DNA from 3 places in the Sutcliffiella sp. NC1 genome. Region 3 is predicted to be linked to each of the others. Evidence: riboswitches for the same ligand, from Rfam matches in the RefSeq annotation. Region 3 holds a riboswitch; each other region holds the start of a gene.
What was found. Region 3 has a riboswitch for S-adenosylmethionine ahead of O1A01_RS23050 (YezD family protein). Riboswitches for the same ligand answer to the same signal wherever they lie in the genome.

Region 1: linked by a shared signal. The riboswitch ahead of O1A01_RS02225 (aliphatic sulfonate ABC transporter substrate-binding protein) and the one ahead of O1A01_RS23050 (YezD family protein) in region 3 are both predicted to bind S-adenosylmethionine.
Region 2: linked by a shared signal. The riboswitch ahead of O1A01_RS09020 (peptide-binding protein) and the one ahead of O1A01_RS23050 (YezD family protein) in region 3 are both predicted to bind S-adenosylmethionine.

Annotation. Positions count from the first base shown of each region.
Region 1 covers NZ_CP115153.1:436,215-443,880, reverse strand. Annotated here, with positions in the region: gene acsA (acetate--CoA ligase) at 1-1,680, opposite strand, end outside; gene O1A01_RS02235 (ABC transporter ATP-binding protein) at 1,699-2,433, opposite strand; gene O1A01_RS02230 (ABC transporter permease) at 2,445-3,290, opposite strand; gene O1A01_RS02225 (aliphatic sulfonate ABC transporter substrate-binding protein) at 3,290-4,291, opposite strand; SAM riboswitch class I at 4,489-4,601, opposite strand; gene O1A01_RS02220 (carboxypeptidase regulatory-like domain-containing protein) at 5,110-7,326, opposite strand; gene O1A01_RS02215 (hypothetical protein) at 7,316-7,627, opposite strand; gene O1A01_RS02210 (RNA polymerase sigma factor) at 7,620-7,666, opposite strand, start outside.
Region 2 covers NZ_CP115153.1:1,754,003-1,761,668, forward strand. Annotated here, with positions in the region: gene O1A01_RS08990 (YjiH family protein) at 1-238, shown strand, start outside; gene O1A01_RS08995 (serine hydrolase) at 924-2,207, shown strand; gene O1A01_RS09000 (NAD(P)-dependent oxidoreductase) at 2,320-2,940, opposite strand; gene O1A01_RS09005 (hypothetical protein) at 2,992-3,258, opposite strand; gene O1A01_RS09010 (VOC family protein) at 3,293-3,715, opposite strand; gene O1A01_RS09015 (fasciclin domain-containing protein) at 4,012-4,512, shown strand; SAM riboswitch class I at 4,780-4,946, shown strand; gene O1A01_RS09020 (peptide-binding protein) at 5,147-6,766, shown strand; gene O1A01_RS09025 (hypothetical protein) at 6,832-7,182, opposite strand; gene O1A01_RS09030 (hypothetical protein) at 7,347-7,499, opposite strand.
Region 3 covers NZ_CP115153.1:4,482,169-4,489,834, forward strand. Annotated here, with positions in the region: gene O1A01_RS23045 (LLM class flavin-dependent oxidoreductase) at 1-1,114, opposite strand, end outside; gene O1A01_RS23050 (YezD family protein) at 1,308-1,496, opposite strand; SAM riboswitch class I at 1,612-1,712, opposite strand; gene lspA (signal peptidase II) at 1,842-2,324, opposite strand; gene O1A01_RS23060 (hypothetical protein) at 2,587-2,991, shown strand; gene helD (RNA polymerase recycling motor HelD) at 3,486-5,825, shown strand; gene O1A01_RS23070 (DUF3951 domain-containing protein) at 5,963-6,166, shown strand; gene pdxA (4-hydroxythreonine-4-phosphate dehydrogenase PdxA) at 6,372-7,367, opposite strand; gene O1A01_RS23080 (four-carbon acid sugar kinase family protein) at 7,367-7,666, opposite strand, start outside.

The sequences.
Region 1 (7,666 bases), 890 kb from region 3:
CACATCTTTGTCTTCGCGGAGTGCTCTTCTGAGGATTTTTCCGCTGATTTGGGTTTTTGGTAGTTCTCTTAAGATTTCGATTTCACGTGGCATTGCGTGGGCAGATAGTTTATTTCGGACAAAGGTCTGTATTTCCTTTTTCAATTCCTCGGTTTCTTCATACCCCTCTGCCAATACAATGAATGCTTTCACAATTTCTCCTCGAACTCGGTCAGGCTTTCCGATTACCGCTGCTTCCAAAACAGCCTGATGTTCTATTAGTTTGCTCTCCACTTCGAACGGCCCAATTCTTTCTCCTGAAGAATTAATCATGTCATCGTTTCTACCTTGAAAAAATATATATCCTTCCTCATCCATATAAGCTAAATCACCGGATATGTACCAATCGCCGACAAAGTAGGAATGATATTTCTCCTCGTTTTTCCAAATCTCCTTCATCATCGATGGCCAGCCCTTTTTGATCGCTAAAAGTCCTAGTTCATAGGGGTGCACAGTATTTCCTTCTTCATCAATTATCGCTGCTTTAATTCCAGGTATAGGCCTACCCATTGAACCTGGTTTGATTTTTGCAGATGGTAAATTGACAATTAACTGCGCTCCAGTTTCGGTCATCCACCACGTATCATGTATCTGCAAATTCAATTTTTCGACTCCCCACGTAATGACTTCAGGATTTAACGGTTCTCCAACACTTAAAATGTGGCGTAGTGAAAAAGAATAGTCAGGAATAAGGTCGGATTTATCCATAAGTAGACGGAAGGCAGTTGGAGCACTATACCACACCGTTACCCCTGTTCGTTCAAGTACTTCAAACCATTCTTTCGCATCGAACCTACCACCATGTACGACAATAGTTGCCCTATTTAACCATGGGGCAAAGATCCCATACGAACTACCCGTTATCCAACCTGGATGGGCCGTACACCAATATACATCATCCTCTTTTAAATCCAAAACCCATTGTCCTGTTTGATATTGTTGAATCATCACTCGATGTGCGTGTAAAACTCCTTTCGGCTTTCCTGTAGACCCAGACGTATAGTGAATGATCATGCCATCATTTAAATCTACCCATTCAACGATTTCGCCATTAACACTTACCTCTTCCACCAATTTTGGAATCGATTTCGCAATTGGATGCTCTATATTGTCTGTAATGTAAATAGATTGAAGATGTGGTAGTTTGCTAACTGGCACTCTTTGTAACAATTCCTCGTTCGTAATCAAAACGGATGCTTCACAGTCGTACATACGATCAAAAATTGCTTCCTCCATAAAGGCTTCAAATAACGGACCGACAATCGCACCAATTTTAATTGCAGCTAACACCGCAATATAACAGTCTGGATGCTTTGGTAAAAATACAAAAACACGGTCCCCTTTTTTCACACCTTGTGATTTTAATAGATAACCCCACTCATCCGTTTTCTTCTTCAAATTAGAAAAGGTATGCGTTTCTTTAAAGTGACCATTCATATAAATTAATGCAATCTTCTCCCCATATCCATCTTCCACATGGCGATCTATACATTCATAAGCCATATTCACCTTATTCGTACGATGCCAGCTAAATTGAGGATGAATCGTATCCCACGAAAATTGCTTAGAAACTTCCTCATAGTTTGAAAGATTAAAAGCCCCTTCTCCTTGTTTAAGCGCAGATGCTTCTCGCAGTTTCATACATACTCCCTTCCTCTCCTAATTCGAATTTTCTACATTTAAGAGCGATAAAATGACTTCCTTCTGTTTAGCTAACTGTTCATCTCCTCTAGAACGAGGCCTTTCTTTTGAAACGTTGATTTCTTCACATAACTCACCTGGCTGCCCTCTAAAAACTAACAGTCGATCACAAAGATAGAGTGCTTCGTCAATATCATGGGTTACTAATAACATCGTTGCTTTCTTTCTACCCCATATTGTTAACAATAGGTCTTGGAGCTGCATTTTTGTAAAAGCATCTAACGCACTGAACGGTTCGTCTAACAACAGTATTTCCGGTGAGGTGATGAGGGCTCTTGCGATGGCAACCCGTTGAGCCATGCCTCCAGATAATTCCTTCGGGTAGTGATGCTCAAACCCTTTTAAACCGACTTGCGCTAGTAGATTCATCGCCTCGTTTGTTTTACAATTCTTTTTCCCTTTCATACCAAAGACTACGTTCTCTAATACAGTTAACCATGGCATTAGTCTCGGTTCTTGAAACATAAACCCGATATTTTCATTGTTATCTCTCGCTTCTTTTTCATGAATAGAAATATTGCCTGTATACCCTTTATCAAGGCCAGATATCGTACGAAGAAGAGTACTTTTTCCACATCCGCTCGTTCCGAGTAAGCCGACAATTTCTCCACTATTAGCCGTAAAACTTACATCCGTAAAAGCAACATTTCCATTATCAAATTTTCTACTACTATTTTTGACTGATAAAAGCACGCCTTCACCCCCTATTGGTTCGTTAAACTATCTTGCCAATGTAACGCTTTCTTTTCCACGCCCTTTAACAATGCGTCCGATATTTTCCCAATTAAAGCAAATAAGATAATACTTGCAATGATAAGATCGGGAGAACTCATATTTTGACCAAATACTAATAAGTAGCCAAGACCACTACTTGCACCCATTAACTCGGCCGCAACGACAAACATCCAACCTAGACCTAATCCGCTTCTTAAACCAACTAAAAATGAAGGAAGTGATGCAGGCAAAATTATATTTTTAATTAATTGGTAAGTAGTAAATCCATATATTTTCCCCACTTCAATTAACTTACGATCTACCCCTTTAATCCCACTAACAATATTTAAATACACCGGAAAAAACACTCCAACGGCTATTAATGTAATTTTGGAAGTCTCTCCTATGCTCAACCATAAAATAAATAGTGGAACCCAGGCTAATGATGGGATGGAGCGAAATGCTTGAAGGATTGGGTCGAGCAATTGCTCCGCTAGTTTATAAAAGCCGACTATCGCTCCAAGCAAAATTGCAAATACCGCTCCAAGCAAAAAGCCCGCAAAAACTCTTGTTAACGTAATGCCAATATGTCCCCATAAACTCCCATCCTGAATCATTGACACTATCTTTTGAATAATTAAGGAAGGAGCTGGAAGTAAATGAGGAGGAAAAACTCCTACTCTACTCAATACCTCCCAAGCGATTACTAGTGAAATAGGAAGAACGCTACCAATAAAAACAGACTTAGAAGCTTGAAGAATTCGTTGAATAGGAAACCGTACTCTAAAAGTCGAACGAAGTGGCTTTACATAATTACTTCCTGATTGTTGTGCCATTATTCATCCTCCAATTTAATGACATTTGTAGCAAATGTGGATTGAATGAGTTCGGTCGCCAATTTTTCAACGTTAACGTTCGAGTCAATAATTCCACTAGTCTGTAAAACTTTTCCCGCTTCAATAAGAGCCTTCACTTGAACCTCACTAGGAATTGGATTAGAAAAATCATTTCTTGATAGTTGTAGTTTGGCAACCGCAGCGTCTAACTGGGCTTGCTCTGCTAGAATCTTAGCCGCTTCTTCTGGATTTTCGATTGTCCAAGCTCTCGCCTGTTCGTAAAGCTCAATTACTTTTTCCACATGTTCTGGATAGTTTTTGGCAAAATCCGTACGTACGTTTAGCGTTCCATACGTATTAAATTCTGTATTCCGATATATATAACTTGTTCCATTCTTCACTTCAAGTACTGCCATATGTGGATCTAACCCTGCCCAAGCACTTACTTGACCAGATACTAACGCAGACGCCCCGTCTCCATGCTGCAAATTGACGATCTCAACGTCTGTCGGCTTTAATCCAGCGTCAGCTAGTGAACGAAGTAAGAAAATATGTGGATCTGTTCCTAACGTTGCAGCAACCTTTTTCCCTTTTAAGTCAGAGACTGATGTTAGCTCGGTCTCACCTTGTGTAACGAGCGCCGTCCATTCTGGTTTCGAATAAATATAAACGGACTCAATCGGAGCATTGTTTGCTTTTGCAATAAGTGCAGCTGCACCCGCCGTTGAACCAAAATCAATACTATTACTATTTAAAAATTCTAGCGCTTTATTGCTACCAAGACTTTGAACCCACTCCACTTCAATGCCTTCATCTTTTAGGTCCTCTTCTAACCATCCAAATTCTTTTAAAACTAAACTCGTTGGTGAATAAAAAGCATAATCAAGCCTAATTTTCTCTAACTTCTTCTCTCCAGTTGCCGTTTGACCACAAGCGCTAAGTAAACCGATGGAAATACTCAGTATTATAGCTAGAAATATCCCATTCTTTCTTGTTTTCATTATTTAATCCCTCTTTCCTTATTTTTTTGGTCGGATGAAGAACTTGACTTTCCTTTTGTCACCTGGCTAACTAGTGTCAGTTTCTTTTCTTCCTATAACTTTCACCACCTTCTTTACTAACCTGCCTTACATAGCGACTTATTTAAACAATAAAAAACCCACTTCATAAGAAGAGGGTTTTAAATATCATCCATCTCTTCTTATCTGCCAGAGTAAATACTCTGCAGGAATTGGCACCGTGTTTTCTCTAAAAAAGAAAATCGGTTGCCGGGTTTCATAGGGCCAGTCCCTCCACCACTCTTGATAAGAAATACTTTATTCAATTAACGCATTGTCGCTATGTTTAATTAAGTTAATACGAATATAACACAGCCAAATTTACCCTGTCAAACAATTAATAAAATATTTCAAATTTTCAAAGTTATGGACATAGGGACAGGTCCCTTGTCCACACATATATTGGAAATTTATTATTCTAGCATGATAAAAACACTTATGCTAGAGCCAATCTTAATCCTCTGATTTCCCTATGAGAGCACCAATCTGACATTAATCGTCAGAAGTAGTTAGACCTATATGGTTCTTACTATATGTCATCTTAGAGAAAAAAATGCTATTTCACTATTTTTTGTAGGCAAAAAAACTCCTTCTCCTTTATAGGAAAAAGAGCTTCGCGACATGGTGGACGTGGGATAATTGTAGGCATTTACGAAAGTCGTCTCCAACCTATTCCCCCGCCCATATTTTCCATTTTCTGTGTGGACGTGGGACCTGTCCCTCCGTCCACGGTGTCTGTCCCGTTGTCCACACATTATTTTTTACCTTTTTTTATTTATATATAATTCTCCTAATTGGTAAATGTACTTTCTCATCTCTTGGTAGTCTGTAGATTGTCTCCATTCGCTTAAGCTTTTCTCGTCGTTTTCTAGTACAAATTGGATGACCTCTTGTAGAGTTTGAACGTATTGTTCCTTCCCTTTGCTTTCTTGCTGCATATCTTTTAAGAGTGATTCCCAGTCTGTGCTCGTTTCGTAAATATTTTCTTCTGGATAGTTTTTAGCTACTTCTAATGCTTTTGCAAACTGGTTATTGTCTAGTAGTTCTAGTGCAATCCAGTTACCTACGTACATATTGTAGTTATCCTTGTTCATTGCTTCCTGAAACACGCTTCTAGCTTCTTCATACTTTCCAAGTGTCATTAAAACCGTTCCGTGAATGGAAAGTTCAAAAGCATCTTCTCCGCCATTTGAAACAGCCTCGTACTTTTCGTACCATTTCATATATTCGCCCCAATTACCAACGCGATAATATTGGCGAACTACTTCAAAAATAATATGTGGATCTTTTGTTTTTTCCGCTAGTTCGATTAAATATTTACCTTCCTTTTTCACTTCCGCTAACCTATACAACATCCGTAAACTATGAAGGTCATCTGGGTTGCTCGCATAGCTTTTTTCATACGTTTCATATGCTTCTTCCCACTTCGAATCTAACAATTGCTCATCTGCTTCTGTTAGCTCTCGGTCCTGCAAGTAAAAGAACGGTAAGTTTCCGATCCTTTCTTCATCTAATCTGTAGCCGCTACTTCTAGTAATAAATTCCCCATCTTCTCTAAAGGCATCTACTGACCAGAGAATACGAATATTTGGATTCGATAAGGCAAGGATTGAACGCGGATCTGTTGGATGATCTGGATCTTCGTAATATGTTCCAATTGTTCGATTGTATAATTCTTCTGTTGAAATCGTAATCGTTTCCCCTTGAATATCCCCCTTTAACGAGCCGCTCATTATACTACCTTCGTCAAAGGAATATCCGATATTTAATTGGTAATAGTCAGCTCCCTCCACTCTATCCCAACGAAAAGTTATCTCGTCTGTTGTAATTTTCTCGTCGTTTATAGGTGACTGGACTTCAATTAACGGATTCAAGGTCATATCATAACTCGTATGCTCGCCGTTTTTTACGTGCACCCACGTTTCTTTCCGATTTCCGACTGCCCATCCATCAACTTGTTCTAGTTGTAACCCTAAAAACAGTTGATAGCGCCCTGGCATAACTTGTGGAAATTGATAGTTTCCATCACTATCTGTATATACTTGATAAAGTTCATCTTTGAACCGCATTCCGTACCCTGCATTATGTTCCGTTCTTAATATAACGACGGCACCCGCAACAGGGCTACCATCAGAGCGCGCTATTTTACCCGCAATAGAGCCAACAACGAGCTCTCCATTATCAAAACTTTTTTTAAGGGAAGCCTCTAATGTACGAAGCTCATCCCCAGGATTATATGCTTCAAAACCATCCTCTATATCTTCTTCTAGTCCTGCTACCATTTCATCGGACTGACGAATTCGATCTGAAAGTTTCGATAATGCCACTTCATACTTTCCTTCGGCTATATATGCCTTCGCCTCTAATTTCGCTAGCTCTCCTAACATATAATTGTTAGTTTCTATTTTACCTTCTAACAACTTGATGAATTGCTCCACTTCATCAAGCGGGCGAAACGTCACATACCATTTAAGCTGCTCCAAATACACTTCATCGAGGTAATAGCTTTCACTCACTTTGTTTAGCGTATCATTTATTAGTTGCTCTGACTTCTCTTCATTTCCGACTCTAATATAGTATTCAATAACTAGTTTCGCAGCTTCCGTATAGTATCCATCAATCGGGGCTTCCTCTAAATAAAATTGTAAATAATGCATTCTTTCTTCCTCAGACAGCTTTTCGCCTTCGTAACCGTAGTTAACTTGGTACATATGTGGACCAACGAGCACATCATATCCTGTGTTAGAATATTCCATCACATAGTTTCGGATAAGCGCTAGTTTTGACCCTTTAAAAATTTCCGCTTCGTCCAGTAAATAAACGACCTGACTTTTCTCTACTGGTTTTCCGTTTCTAATTTTATAATCAGTAATTACGTATTCTATTTGAGGCTTAATGAAAATAAACAACAACGGCGTCACTGTCAAGAATACTACTATTGTTATTAACAGATGCTTTACCTTCAATTTAATCTTCATCGATTTTCAGCCTCCCTTCTAACTCGTCTTCCCAGTAATAGCTTCCAGCAATTTCAATCATTTTTCTCTCTGACACGTTACTATTTTTAACGATTCCGTAGCTCAGTGGAAGGGCGATTAGCATGATAGCAAGAGATACAGGAATGATGTTTATTTCTATATCTTTATTTAATAATAGGTCCATCTTCTCTCGAAAACTTTTTTTCTCTATTTTTAAAAGAACTTGATTTTGTCTAGTAAATGTCACATCGTTTAGCTCTTCATCAAGTTTCTTTTTCATCAACACTTTCTCTCTACCCATGTTCATAGCCTCCTTTTAATAAGTTTTCCTTTAATAGAA
Region 2 (7,666 bases), 2.2 Mb from region 3:
AGGTATTACAGAGATGTACTTGCCAGTGCTATTAATTGCTGATGCAGGGGTAAGTGTTGGGGCTGCATTTTTTATTGCTGTATTAAGCTTAGTTCAAATTATTTTCTTTGCAGAGACTGCAGTAATAATCTTAGCTACAGGTGTTCCGATTACTGCAAAGGAACTTGTAATTATCTTTTTTCAAAGAACAATTATAGCAATTCCAATTATTGCATTATTTATGCATCTACTTATTTAGTTAAATTAAGAATATTTTTCTATACAAATTTCCTGAAAAAATCCCCAGATAAGAACACACCTCCTAGAAAATGGGGGTGTGTATTTTTATTGCTAATTTTTACTATGAAACTATTATCTTTATAGGTTACGAGTATCTCTTATGTAACATTATAATAAAACTCTCATCAATACTCTCAACTTTTACGTGTCCTACCCTCTATTCTTAAAAGTTCTTCTCTGCTTTTGGTCAAAAATATGTAATTGTAATTAAGGTAAAAGTCTAAGGGATTTGTTATATGGAGATGCTATATTTTCGTCAGCAGAATCTGCTACAGCCATTAAACATTTTGCATAATGGGTAAGAAACAGTAATCAATGGCGAAAATGTTCGGAACTTTGGTTAGGCAGAGGAAGAATCGGATAAAAATAGTTTCTCAATAAATTTTTCGAATCAAAATATGAAATCATTGTGGTCTGTCACTTGACCGATAAAGGTGTATTCGGTCAGGGGCAGGCTTGTTCTTTATCGAGTGAATTATTCCATTTTACGGAAAACCCACTCTGTTCATGGTATAATATTTTGTGCAAAAACTTATTCTAGGTGGCATTCCTCCATGGCAGACTCCTTTGAACTGAACCTCACGACATCAAGATCTCCAGAAAGGCATGTTTTTTTTCGAAACTAATGAGAAAGGATATTTACTATGTACCTTTATTTATGGATTGTGTTTGTTGGGTTTATTTTGTTACACACATTGCCGCTATTATCTCGTAAAAATAGAACGAGATGGAAAATTACTCAAGCCATTTTAGTTACCTCTTCCGTTTTACTAGCAGTACTTGCAATTGAATTTTTAATTATTCCCCCGTTGATTCCTATTATTTTTGTTATAGTTGTCAGCTTTCTTACCGACAAATCTACCTACACAAAAAGAGGACTTATTATCGCTGGCATTGTGCTACTTTTTATTGCTGGTGGAGCTTTTTACTTATTTCATGACGATCCCAACTATGTAGAAAATTACATAAAAAACAACCCGGAATTAGCTTCTATGCATGTAAGTGTAAATGGCGAAGTGATTGTGAGTCAGGAGAGCGATGTTAAACGACCTTTGGCGAGTGTTGTAAAGACAATTGTTGCGATTGCGTATGCCAATGAAGTGGTGAAGGGCACCATTGATTCGGAAGAACGTATTCCGTTAGATGAGCTAGAAAAATTTCATCTTGCTAATACAGATGGTGGGGCACATCCAGCTTGGCTAAACGAAATGCGAGAAGCTGGAAAAGTCGTAAACAATGAAGTCAGTTTACAGGAAGTAGCAAAGGGAATGATTAGATATAGTTCCAATGCAAATACCGATTTTCTATTGGAAAAGCTAGGTGAAGCGTCCATTAATAGAGTCGTAGAGGAGTTAGAGTTGGAAAATCACGACCCTGTTTTTCCTATCGTGGCATCTTTGTTAGCTTCAGAATATATAAATGATCAGCATGGTGGAGGTTTGAGCAATCAACAATTAGAGGAAATGCTTCAATCTATAACGCTAGAAGAATACAGAGAGCTTGCTTGGGAGATTCATAACGTATTGAAGAAGGGGGAGGCAGCATTTTTCGATGGTACTGTTTCCATCCCAATGGAGCTACAAAAAATATGGTCTAACCGATTACCAAACGCGACAGTAGAAGACTATGGAAAGGTAATGGAAGCGATTTCTAATGATAAGGCAACTCTTCCAGGAGGAGAAGGCATTCTCCGTGAAATAATGGAGTGGCCAATGGAGCTACATACTTCCAACCGAGAAAAGTATGCACACTTCGGAGCGAAAGGTGGTTCAACTGCATTTGTTTTAAACCAAGCTCTTTATATTGAAGACAAAAACGGAAAGAAAATCGAAGTAATTATTTTTACAGAGGGATTTAACTTTATTGAATTTATTAAAATGAATCGAAGTATGAACTCGTTCTTACTTAAAGTTCTTAATGAAAGATAGAGTTTAAGGTTCAACAACGTGGTGGATGTGGTTAAATAATAGCGGAAACTCGCTTTATATGGTGTGTTTCCGCTATTTGTGTATACGAGTTTCCTGTTCAGTCAATCATACATTAGTAGGCGATACCTACACGAGATTTAATATAATCGCTTGATTCAATCTGGTTATATGTAAATTCAGCTGTATCCGGTTCAGAAATTTCAGCCCCGTTCTCCGGTAAATAATTACGTTCTACACGATATTTACCTATTTTTTCTCCGTTCGGTAAATACGTAGGACAAACAATGGTCCAGTCGAGTGTTGACTCTTTAAGGATATCGTAAACTTTATGATGTTCTTCTGCTGCACGGGTTGACTTACGCTTTGATTCACTTGATAGATAACGAAGAGTATTAGGGGTAGTTCTACTTTGAAGAATACCTGCAGTTCCAACCGTTATCATTCGTTTAATACTCTCGTTTTCCATTGCCTCGATAATTAGTGGCATGCTTTCAGATAGAGTGTCGTTGCCATCCGTATTTAGTGCACTAATAACTACATCAATTCCATGCATTACCCGGACGATATCATCTTTATTTAACACATTCCCTTGAATGATCGTTAAATTATCATTGTTTATTTGTATTTTTTCGGGGGTGCGAACTATTACAGTAACACGATGATTGTCTTGAAGAGCATATGTAACTATTAGACTTCCAACTCGTCCTGTTGCACCTAAAACTAAAATATTCAAGAGGGAACCTCCTTTAGCAAATACTAATATTTTTCTGTAAAAATTGCAGATTTACCTATTTCTTCTTTCCAACACTTCGGGTTTCACTTTAGCCCATCTCACATACATTCCGTGCCCCTCATAACCGTTGTGGCTAATTGTGTAACCACCATTCTGTGCTTCATAAAACCTCTGCCCTGTTTCTAAGCTACGTGTAACCCAACCTTGATTACATATCATATTTTCTACACAGTACCTTTGTGCTTCTGCCATAGTCTTAAACACCTTACGTGGTTTATCTTGCCTACTAAACAAAACGATTGCTTTAACTTTCTCCATAATATTTCTCCTTTTGTTCTTAATGGTCTTAAGGTTACTCAATTGTATCCCATTGAGGATTCCAAACTACTTCCCATAAGTGACCATCTGGGTCTTGAAAGTGACCAGAATATCCACCCCAGAAAGTGTCGTGTGCGGGATCAGTTATAGTTGCTCCTGCCTGTTTTGCTTGTTCCATTATATCGTCAACTTCGGCTTTACTATTAACATTGTGACCTAAAGTAAATTCGGTAGTGCTTGGTGCAGATAAGGTAACTTTTGCTTCATGAGCAATATCTTTTCGATTCCAAATGGCAAGTTTTAATCCAGGTTGTAACTCAAAAAAAGCAACTGCGCCATTTTCAAATTCTTCACCGACTATGCCATTTGTGGGAAGGCCAAGACCATCACGATAGAAAACCAAAGATTTTTCTAAATTATCTACACCTAAAGTAATTACAGTAACTCGGGGCTTCATAAATGGCATCTCCTAAACTATATTGTTTAAGTTAATTATAACAACAATTAGTTATTAGGAAAAAATATATTTGATAAAGAGTACAACGTTTTTGAGATGGATTTGCGTGCACGCATATATTTGTAGCATTACTAAAAGTGTGTGCTTGACGATCCTGTCCAATTGTAATAGGAAATTTCTTTGGATAAAAATAACGACTAATCAAAATACTATACATTGGAGAATACATACATGGGGTGTGACGCATCATAAAAGCGTAACGGATAGTAGATGTAAATAAAAAGGAGGTAAGAAATATGAAGAAAGTGAAGTTGATTATGGGTTTATTAGTTGTATTAATGGTAATGTCCTTATCTACTAGTGCATTAGGAGCTGAGAATCCTGCACCTACGAAAGACATTGTTGATACAGCATTAGAAGCAGGTGAGTTTAAAACATTAGCAGCAGCTTTAGAAAAGGCTGGATTAGTGAACGCGCTAAAAGGTGATGGTCCTTTTACCGTTTTCGCACCGACTGATGCGGCTTTTGAAAAACTGCTAAAAGAATTAAACGTAACACCTGAGCAATTATTAGAAAGAGAAGACCTAGCAACAATTCTTCAATACCATGTAGTACCTGGTAAAGTCATGTCACGTGATTTAAAAGAAGGAATGAAGGCAAAAACACTTGCTACTAAAGAAGTAACTTTCTCTCTTAATCCAGCACGTGTAAATAATGCCAACATTGTGAAACCGGATATTCAGGCTTCGAACGGTGTTATACATGTCATTGATACGGTTTTAATACCTGCAAATTAATCGATATAAAGACTGAGTTCGTACTTATGGTACAGTTCAGTCTTTTCATTCTTGAAGTGGTAAATACTATTGTTTGCACTCATTTAGAGATTATACATCATGAAGCAAGAAAGATGATTTGCATATATTCTTACTTAAATTCCAAAAAATGTGTGGACGAGGGACCTGTCCCTCTGTCCCAAACTGTTTCTTTTTTCCTAATTTTATAATAATAGGTTGAATTTTTGTTTTTATTGTATTAATATAATAAAGCAACTTAATATGACACTCTTATCGAGAGCAGGCAGAGGGATTTGGCCCGATGAAGCCCGGCAACCGGTCGTAATACCATTGTGAGATGGGGCAACTAACAATTATGTTAGTAGCCTAGGATTTTCCATTGTGACACGGTGCTAATTCCAACAGAAAGATACTATTTTTCTGAGAGATAAGAGGTACGGACTTTTACATAAATGTGCCTCTTTTCTATTGCTTAGAAAAGGGGCTTTTTGTTTGGAAGAAGATCGGTAAAAAAGTAGGTGTCTGTTACTAATAAACCAAGTAAACATATCGTTTTACTTATTAAGAGGAGGGGATTCGTTAAACTTATTTTTTGAAATCATCTTAATGAGGAGAACAGAAGGAGGATTTTTACATGAATACAAAAAAAATTATTTTAAGTATTGCTAGTTTAGTAGTTACGATGAGTTTATTTTTAACTGGATGTGCCACTGGAACAGTAAATGAGGGTACCCAAAATGTGAGTGGGGACCCTGTTAATGGTGGAGACTTCATTATCGGAAGCACCGGTTCACCTACTATTTTTAATTCCTTATATTCCGTTGATACAACAAGTAGTGCTATTCAGGGTTTTCTTTTTAACGGATTAGTAAAAACAAATACTAGTTTAGAGTTTGAAGGAGACTTAGCAGAGGACTGGGATGTTTCGGAAGATGGCTTAACTTGGACCTTTCACTTGAAAGAAGGGGTGAAATTTCATGACGGTGAAGAATTAACCGCAGAAGATGTTGTATTTACATATAGCATTCCACTACATGACGATTACGCAGGTGCGCGTGCATCTGACTTTGAACAAATTAAGGACATACAGGCTGTTGATCCGTATACAGTACAAATTACACTAACAGAAAAATATGCACCATTTTTGTCAACGATGAGTTATCACATTTTACCGAAACATATTTTAGAAGATGTGCCGATTGGCGATTTGGCGGAACATCCATTTAACACGAAAGAGCCGATTGGAACTGGTCCATTCACGTTTGTTGAATGGAAAGATGGAGAGTACATAAAAGTAGAAGCAAATGAAGACTATTACGACGGTCGCCCTAATTTTGATTCTATCGTTTACAAAATTGTTCCAGATGCGAACTCGTTAATGGTTCAACTGCAAACAGGAGATATTCATCACATTGCTGTTCAATCAGAAGACCTTATGCTTGCACAAGATTTAGAAGCGCAAGGACTCATTCAGTTGCAATCTGGCCTTGGATTGTCGTATACGTATATCGGCTGGAATCAAAAAAATCCGTTATTTCAAGATAAAAAAGTTCGTCAAGCATTAACCCACGCTTTGAATAGAGAAGTAATTGTTGAAAGTGTGTTAGAAGGTGATGGTCAGCTAGCGAATTCTACAGCAAGTCCAGTTAGTTGGTCTTACACGGAAGATGTACCTGTATTTGATTACGACCTAGAAGCAGCTAAAGCTCTGTTGGCGGAAGCGGGTTGGGAAGATACAGATGGAGATGGCATTCTTGATAAAGATGGAGAGAAATTCGAATTCACACTAAATGTGAACCAAGGTAATAAAGCCCGTGAACAAATCGCGGTAATTGCGCAAGAACAATTAAAAGAAGTTGGTATTGAAGTGAACATTAAAGTGCTCGAGTGGAGCGCATTTGTAAGTGCAAACATGGCACATGAGTACGATGCATGTATTAATGGATGGAGTTTAGGGGTAGACCCAGATCAAACGGATTACTTCCACTCCAAACATAGAGAACAAGGGTTGAACTATACACAACACAGTAATCCAGAGGTTGATCAATTACTAGAGGAAAACGTAAAAATCTTAGATGATGAAAAAAGATTGGAAGTTTTACACGAACTATACCAACAAATCTCGGAAGACCAACCGTATACATTTTTATACTATCCAAACGTACATTATGCACTACCAATTAACTTAGGAGGATTTGAGTTTCACCCAAGTAACGGTTTTTATAACATAAAAAACTGGTGGTTAGCGGAGTAATTTAGATTACATGTCTAAAAAAACAGGAGGCGAATGCTAGCCTCCTGTTTTTTGTATAATCTTATTTACCGTTCACAAGTAATAACGAAAAACTCCCCTGTTCTCATCGAAACCGTTCGTGTCGGAGGACCACTTATTCTTTGACTACAGAATACATCAATTGTCGTTAATCCACAAAAAGCCCTAACGTATTGGTTTCGTCCTAAATTGACGTCGGGTAATCTTCTCGTTGGCGCTCCTATAATAGGTAAGCAAAACACAACACCAATTTCTCCTGGGTGTAAAATCTCTTCACTAGCTCTAGATGTCCTTGTTCTGCCTTCTTCATCCACGATCGTAATATAATGTCCAGGAGTGAGAGTAGAAAGACTATCTAGTAAAGACTGTCTAATAGTATTGATGATATTTTCTTGCATATTTTTTAACCTCCCTTATTTTCATAAGATAGAGTATGCATTTACTAGAGTGAATGATAGGGCATGGAAGTATGTTGGCATATAAATCAACATTTATCTATGAAAAAGTGAAGTAGATTAATAGTATGTAAAATTAAAACGCCAAGCAAAAAAGAAAACCAAAACTAATAGTCTTGGTTAACAGCTTCACTTAAAAGAAGAATATCTTTATATATTTCATTCCTAATGCAAGGGTCAGGGCAACGATAATACTCATCAACTAGTTTAGTTAATTCGTATAGAATAATAGAATATACACCGTCTAGGCACTTTGTCATGGTGACCACCTTTATTAAATAGTACGAAAGTAATTATATCTAAAAAAATAGAAATGTCATAGTATGTGTGACTAATTTTTTTGTCGCTTCATTTACTTCCAGACAATTTTCATGAGCTAATCGTTATCAATGGTCGGCGATACCCGGTAGAAGGGGTAGTAGCTAAG
Region 3 (7,666 bases):
TAACTGGTCCTAACCCTCCAATTCCGGTGTATTTTTTAATTTCATCTATCGTCCAATTAATATCTGAATCTATTTTCGTAAAGTTTTCCACCGTAGATTGTATGGCATCATTTTTTACATATTTAAGATTCTCATTGGGACCATACTCTGAAAAATCAATTCCGGTCCAGCCACCAAGAAGCGCCAGTGCACCTTCATCGCTTATATGATTTTTGTACTCTCTTAATTTTTCAAAAGCCTCTTCCTCCGTTCGGCCAACAATTGGAGTAATACAAGCAAGTATTTTTATTTCCTCAGGTGCTCTGCCGGAGCGAATTGCCTCTTCACGTAGTTTCTTTACAGACTGTTTAGCTGCGTTCTTTGTCGGTGAACCAATAAAGACTAACTCGGCATGTTTCCCAGCGAAAGCTCTTCCCTTAGTCGAAGTCCCTGCTTGGTAAAGCACCGGTGTTCTTTGTGGCGACGGTTCACATAAGTGTGCACCAGGAACTTTATAATACTTTCCTTCATGGTTAATATCGTGAACCTTACTTGGGTCAGCAAAAATCCGATTCACCTTATCTCGTAAAACTGCGTCGTCCTCCCAGCTAGCTTCCCATAATTTATAGCAAACTTGTAAATATTCCTCAGCGATATCGTATCGCTCATCATGATTAATTTGATCCTCTAATCCGATATTAACAGCCGCACTTTTTAAATAAGACGTTACAATATTCCAACCAACTCGACCTTTTGTAATATGATCTAGCGTCGACATTCTACGAGCAAATGTGTAAGGATGCTCATGGGTTACCGACGCAGTAACCCCGAACCCTAAATGCTTCGTTACCGCTGACATTAACGGGACAACAAGAGATGGGTCGTTAACAGGAGTTTGTGTACCTTGACGGATAGCAGCATCTCTAGAACCTTGATACACATCATACGTACCTAATACATCTGCTAGAAAAATAGCATCAAACCGACCCTTTTCTAAAATTTTCGCAAGTTCAATCCAATATTCGCTGTCCTTATAACGGTGAGATTGATCTTCCGGATGAGTCCATAAACCTGGTGACTGATGCCCTACACAGTTCATATCAAATGCGTTTAAATAAATTCTTTTCTTTGTCATAATAATTCGCTCCCTTTTCGAGTATTTTTGCTTTTAAATCTACCTGACTAAAACTACCTTAATCATCCTTTCTTTTCGCTGTCCGCCTCCTTTCCTCTATTCAAAAATTTCATAAAAAAAGACATCTTTATCCAAAACGTTATTTTTAAAACGCTTTGAAAATAAAGATGCCTTTAGTCGTCTAATCGGCAAACTATTTACTATTTTTATAGGTTCTCTCACTTTTACTAGGTGTCGTTTGTTGCAATGAAAAACGCTTCTTTTCCGTCGTATCGATTTGAGTAATTTGCCCATTATGGACGGTAACTTCAATCGTTCCAAATTCCAAGCTCTCCAAAGTTGATAAAATATGTTTCACTTTTGACTCTTCAAGTTTTGCCATATAATCTCCCCTTGTTTATTAATAGGTTGCTAATGAGTTCTCGGTTCATTTTGGCTAAAATAAAAACCCTCTTCTAAAAAAAGAAGAGGGCAAATGTAAATAGTTCAATACTCTCTTCTTATCTTTCAAGCATATAGCTTGCTGGAATTGGCACAGTACAATCTGTCTGTTGCCGAGGTATCGTCGGGCCAGTCCCTCCACCTCTCTGGATAAGAATAAAAATAGTTATTTAATTGTTATTAATTAATTATATTCGTTGGTGCAATTTGTATTCGTGAATATCCGAAGGAATCCGTATTGGAATAGTTGAATATTCTGAATAAAATTAATTTACATGAAGTTCTATTATTTGTCAACACTTTCTTTTTGAGTGCTTGGAGATGAGGATGCTTTCCCCTTCTGCCTCAACCAACTAACAACAAAATGTATAATAAGCAGAATCACCCCCAGCTCAATCGCATGGTCGGCTATATTCAGAACCCCGCCAGAACGAACAATAAAGTCTGTTACCGTTCCAAACAAAAATCGATCAATCGCATTTCCGATTGCCCCACCGACGAGAAATCCAAAACTCAAATCAATAAGCAGTCCCTTCATGTCTTCCGTTTTACGAAGGTATAAAACAAATATGACAAACAACACTGCTACAACTCCAAAAAGCCGCGCATTACCCGGAAACAACCCTCCTGCCATCCCACTATTTTCGATATGCGTAAACTGTATTCCCCAGATAGTAAATCTTTCATGGAGTTCTACGTAGGCCCGAACAAAATTTTTAGAAAGCTGGTCAAGCAAAATAACGAGGATCGCTGTTATGTAAAATAGCATTTTTACCCTACTTTCCGAAATTAGCACTCTACCTGTCAGTATAATGAAAAACTCGCTTTCAATACAAAGATGATGCTTCAAGGTGGACACAGGGAGGTGGACACAGGGACAGGTCCCTCGTCCACACTTTTTTTGGAAAATTCACTATTTCCTCCTCTCATCCTGACCATCAACTTTGTTAAAATATAGGGTGTATTATTATTATGGGCGCTTAAATACACGGATAGTAAACCTATCCACTGCCCACAATTAGGAGGCAATCATGAAAGGTTTTTTAGAAAGTGAAGGATTTAAGAAGTACATATATTTTATAGCTGGACTAATATTATTTGGCTTAGGCTTCTTTATCCTCGTTAACGGAGAAGAACGTTTTCTCTTTAAATTGGCGTTTGCCATCGTTTCTATTTGCGGAGGAATCCAAGTAGTGGCCACATTTCTAAAGGATTCATGGAAAAGTTCTGCTAAACTACTAAAAAACTCGTTCACCTATTGTGGTTTTATTATAATTGGAAGTATCGTTTTGGATCATTTAGTTTATGGGACATATACAGTTCCATTGTGGGGGCTAATCGTAAGTTACCTTTTTGTCGTTATTGTTCTTTTAATATGGATTATCCAACTAATAAATTTCGTGAAATGGAAAAAAGTTAAATCTTCAAGCTGCTAAAAGTAGCGTTCCAATTTAGAGAAAAAGTAGAAAAGTTTTCTCCACTCACAAAAAAGCAGTATTTAACATTTAAAACGTTAAATACTGCTTTTTTTATTTCTAATCCATTGAACGGACGGTTTATTTATGTTAAATTAGTATAGATAGACTCAAGATTATTCAACTAAGCGTAATTACCCTACTATAATTATACAATGTAATTTATTCTTTAGTCAACTCTTTTTTAAAACTTTTTTAAGGAGTGAGTGTGTAAGATAAATTTTCAGTTTTTGTAGAGTAGGAATGAATACAAACATTTACAGATAATATTAAGGAGAAGCTTTACTTGATCACGCAAGTCAACATATGAGGTTCGTTAATTACAGTAAGCAATAATACTTAAAAATTTTATTTTCATGGACGAAAGACTTGTTTCCTCGTCCGAAATTTCCAATATCTGTGTGGACGAGGAACCTGTCCTTCGTCCACGTTTATTGAAGGAGTGTATGTGTATGATGAATTCAGAGTTTCAACTGGAGCAAGATCGATTGAGACGTGTGATAGAAATGATAAGAGAGCAAGTTGGTCGGTTGGAGGAAAGGACTTCTCAGCATCGGGACGAAGTGATTCATATTCGTAAACATTTTTGGGATGAGGTGAAAGTGAATACGGATTCGTTCGATGATTACTTGGAGACAATTATCGGTTTGCGCCAAGAGGCTCAAGCGCTCGCTGTTAGTCAAAGCACACATCGGCATGCATCGAAGCGGCTCAACACTTTACGTCGTATGCAGAAATCTCCTTACTTCGGAAGGATTGATTTTAAAGAAGACGACTCGCCCGCTTCAGAGCAAGTATATATAGGTATTTCCACCCTTACAGATGAAACTGGCGATAATTTTCTCGTTTACGACTGGAGAGCGCCGATCGCGAGTGTGTATTATGATTGCCAACCCGGTCCCGCTCAGTACGTTACACCTGGTGGCGAGATTGAAGGCGTTTTAGAGAAAAAGTGGCAATACTTAATCAAAAACGGCACCCTTCAATCGATGTTTGATACGAGTCTTACGATTGGAGACGAAATCCTCCAGCAAGTGCTCGGAAAAGGTACTGACAAACATATGCACAGTATCGTAGCGACGATTCAACAGGAGCAAAACCGCATTATCCGTCATGATCGCGGAAGACTTCTCATCGTTCACGGTGCTGCAGGTAGTGGAAAAACTTCAGCTGCCCTTCAACGAATTGCGTATATACTTTACAAATATCGAGAAAATCTCAATGCCGACCAAATTATTTTATTTTCTCCAAATACGATGTTTAATAGTTACGTATCTAACGTACTACCGGAACTTGGCGAAGAAAATATGCAGCAGGTCACTTTTCAGGAATATTTAGACCATCGACTAAGCGACGAGTTTCATGTAGAAAATCCGTACGACCAATTGGAATATATATTAACAGCTGATGATACCCCTACTTATCGCACAAGGGTTGCCAGCATTCGATACAAAGCGTCCACTCAATTTTTTGAGGCTATCCAGTCCTACAGAAAGTCGCTTGAAGAAGCCGGGATGCAATTCAAGAGTATTATCTTTAGAGGGAAGCCAATTGTAACTGCTGAACAAATACAAGAAAGGTTTTATTCCACTGACACTTCTCTCAAATTCTTTAATAGGTTGGAAAAGTTAAAGGAATGGCTTTTGGTTCAATTAAAAGAGGTCGAAAGGATGGAACGGAGAAAACCGTGGGTCCAGGAGGAAATAGAGCTACTTAGTAATGAGGAGTATCATAAAGCACGTACATTTTTAGCAAAAAAACGAGGCTACAAGAAAGAAGATATCGCTGATTACGAGGTGGAGCCAGTCGTGCTTGCCCAATTAATTGTCCATCAAAAATTGAAGGCAGTGCGAAAACGAATCCGAGCGTTTCAGTTTGTTGACATAAATGCTATTTACGAGCAGCTTTTTGCAGATCCCTTGAAGCTCGCTCAGTTAATTGGGGAAACACCAGCAAAGTGGACGGAGATGTGTGAAGCGACGGTGAAAATGCTTGGCGAAGAAAAGCTGTTTTACGAAGATGCCACCCCGTTTTTACTTTTAAAAGAGCTAATTTTAGGCTTTCAGATGAATAACGCAATAAAGCACGTAGTCGTGGACGAGGCGCAAGATTACTCGCCGTTTCAATTTGAGTTTCTAAAACGTTTATTCCCAATGGCTAGAATGACGGTTCTCGGTGATTTTAACCAGGCAATATTTGCACACGCGAGCGAAATGAATGATTTTCGTATCCTTATGAGTTTGTACGGGGAGGAAAAGACGGAAGTAATTAACATGACCCGTAGTTATCGATCTACAAAACCGATTATTGAATTTACCCGGAGTCTCATTCCGAACGGCAAACAGATTATCCCTTTCGAACGTGACGGTGAGCGCCCAGCACTAACAGAAGTCGAGAATCATACAGAATTGCATCAGGCGATTACTTCCAAGATTACTGAATGGAAAGGTCTCGGCTACCATAGCATTGCAATTATATGCAAATCAGCCAAGGAAAGTAAGCGCGCATACGAAGCACTGTCTGACATCGAAGGTCTTAAGCTTTTGAGAAATAACTCAATAGAATACGAACAAGGAGTTGTCGTCATCCCATCCTATTTAGCGAAAGGAATTGAGTTCGATGCGGTCATCATTTATAACGCATCTGCGGAAGTTTACAGAGACGAGAGCCTCCTAAGAACATTCTACACCGCCTGCACAAGAGCAATGCACCACCTACAACTATACAGCGTAGGTAAACTTACCCCACTCGTGGACACGGGGGGTCCCTCGTCCACACATTTTTTTGGAAATTGAGTAGATTTTTGAGAGAGGGCTTCGAAATGAAGCTCTTTTTTGTGGTGAGGATGATGGATTTTACGTTACATCCATCCGGATTAAAGGAATTCTCGTCCATTAATAGAATATATCTATTAAAAGGAGGTTTTCGTTAAATGGGCTACGTTTATACTTTAGTGATTGTATCAGTTATCGGATTTGTTTGTTATAAAATGTTTAAAAGAAAATCAGCACCATCTAACCGATTTACCCCATTTGATGATATAACGATGGGAAACAAGAGTGATGTAAAGCGAGATGAACCTATTCAAGATACGAAACATCGGGTTGAATATGAGGAAAGAAAAGATAGTAAATGAGATGTTTTGGTCTGTTTGGCTTGCGCGGTCATCAATTCGGATGTAGGATATCAAAAAATAACTTTGTAACTTCTACTACAAGGGTATACCTCAATATCTAAATACACCATCACTTAACTTGCAATTTCTGTGTGGACGAGGGACCTAGTATAGTCCCTATGTCCAAGGTATCTGTCCCGCTGTTCACGCTTCGTCCGCTCTGCTGTTAGTCTCTTGGTGCTAGTTCGATGGCGGAGTTGATGGCTGCTTTCATGCTTCGGGAGTCGGCGATGTTTTTGCCGGCGATGTCGAATGCCGTTCCGTGGTCAACGGATGTGCGAACGATTCCACCTTTGAGACCGACTGTGATGTTAACGCCGTCTTCGATTCCCATTACTTTAATCGGTGCATGGCCTTGGTCATGGTAGCAAGCTACGACGATATCAAAGTCTCCTCTTGCTGCACGGAAAAATAATGTGTCTGCTGGGTGCGGACCAGAAGCGTCTATCCCTTCACTTTTCGCTCTTTCGATACCAGGAATTAGTTTTTCTTCTTCTTCCCCATTTCCGAATAACCCATTTTCACCTGCGTGTGGGTTAATACCACAAACAGCAACACTTGGATTTTCAATACCTGCACGTGTTAGCGTGTCGTGCGCAAGCTTAATTACTCGATACGTTCTCTCTGGATTAATCATCTCAATCGCTTTAATTAAACCAACATGAGTCGTTAAATGAATCACTTTCAAGTTAGGAGCCGTTAACATCATCGAGAAATCTTCCGTTTCCGTTAACGTTGCTAAAATTTCTGTATGACCCGGATACAAATGTCCACCCTTATGCATTGCTTCTTTATTTAGTGGAGCTGTACAAATCGCGTTAATTTTCTTCTCTTTTGCGAGTTCCACCGCTTTTGCCACATATTGATACGCTGCATTTCCTGCTTCACCAGAAACTTCTCCGAACGGCAAGTCACTTGGCAATAGATTTAAGTCGATACAATCAATGACGCCAACTTCATTTTTCGCTTGAGAAACTTCAGTAATAACGTTAATTTCAACATCAGCTTGTACAATCGGCTTTACTCTTTCTAACATTTTAGCGTCACCGATGACGATTGGCTGACATCTATCATAAATATCTTTATCTGTTAATGACTTCACGATTATTTCCGGACCGATACCTGCTGCGTCCCCCATAGTGATTCCGATTACTGGTTTCATTAGTTTAACACTCCTTTTAACTTATCAATCGCATGAACAAACACTGTCTCTTTTCCGAATCCACCAGCTTTTGTAATAACATACATATTATCATGGCCAATAAATTTAGAGATAGGTACGCCAATTTCTAATTCATCATAAAGGTAAAAACCTTTAACGCCCCATAGTTCACACACTTGCTTTGCCGTATCTCCACCTGTCATCACGATACCGCAGAAAAGATTTTCTTCCATTAATTGAGCTACCATCTCACCGAGCATTTTTACAATTTCATTACTCGTTTCGGTAAAATCAAAACC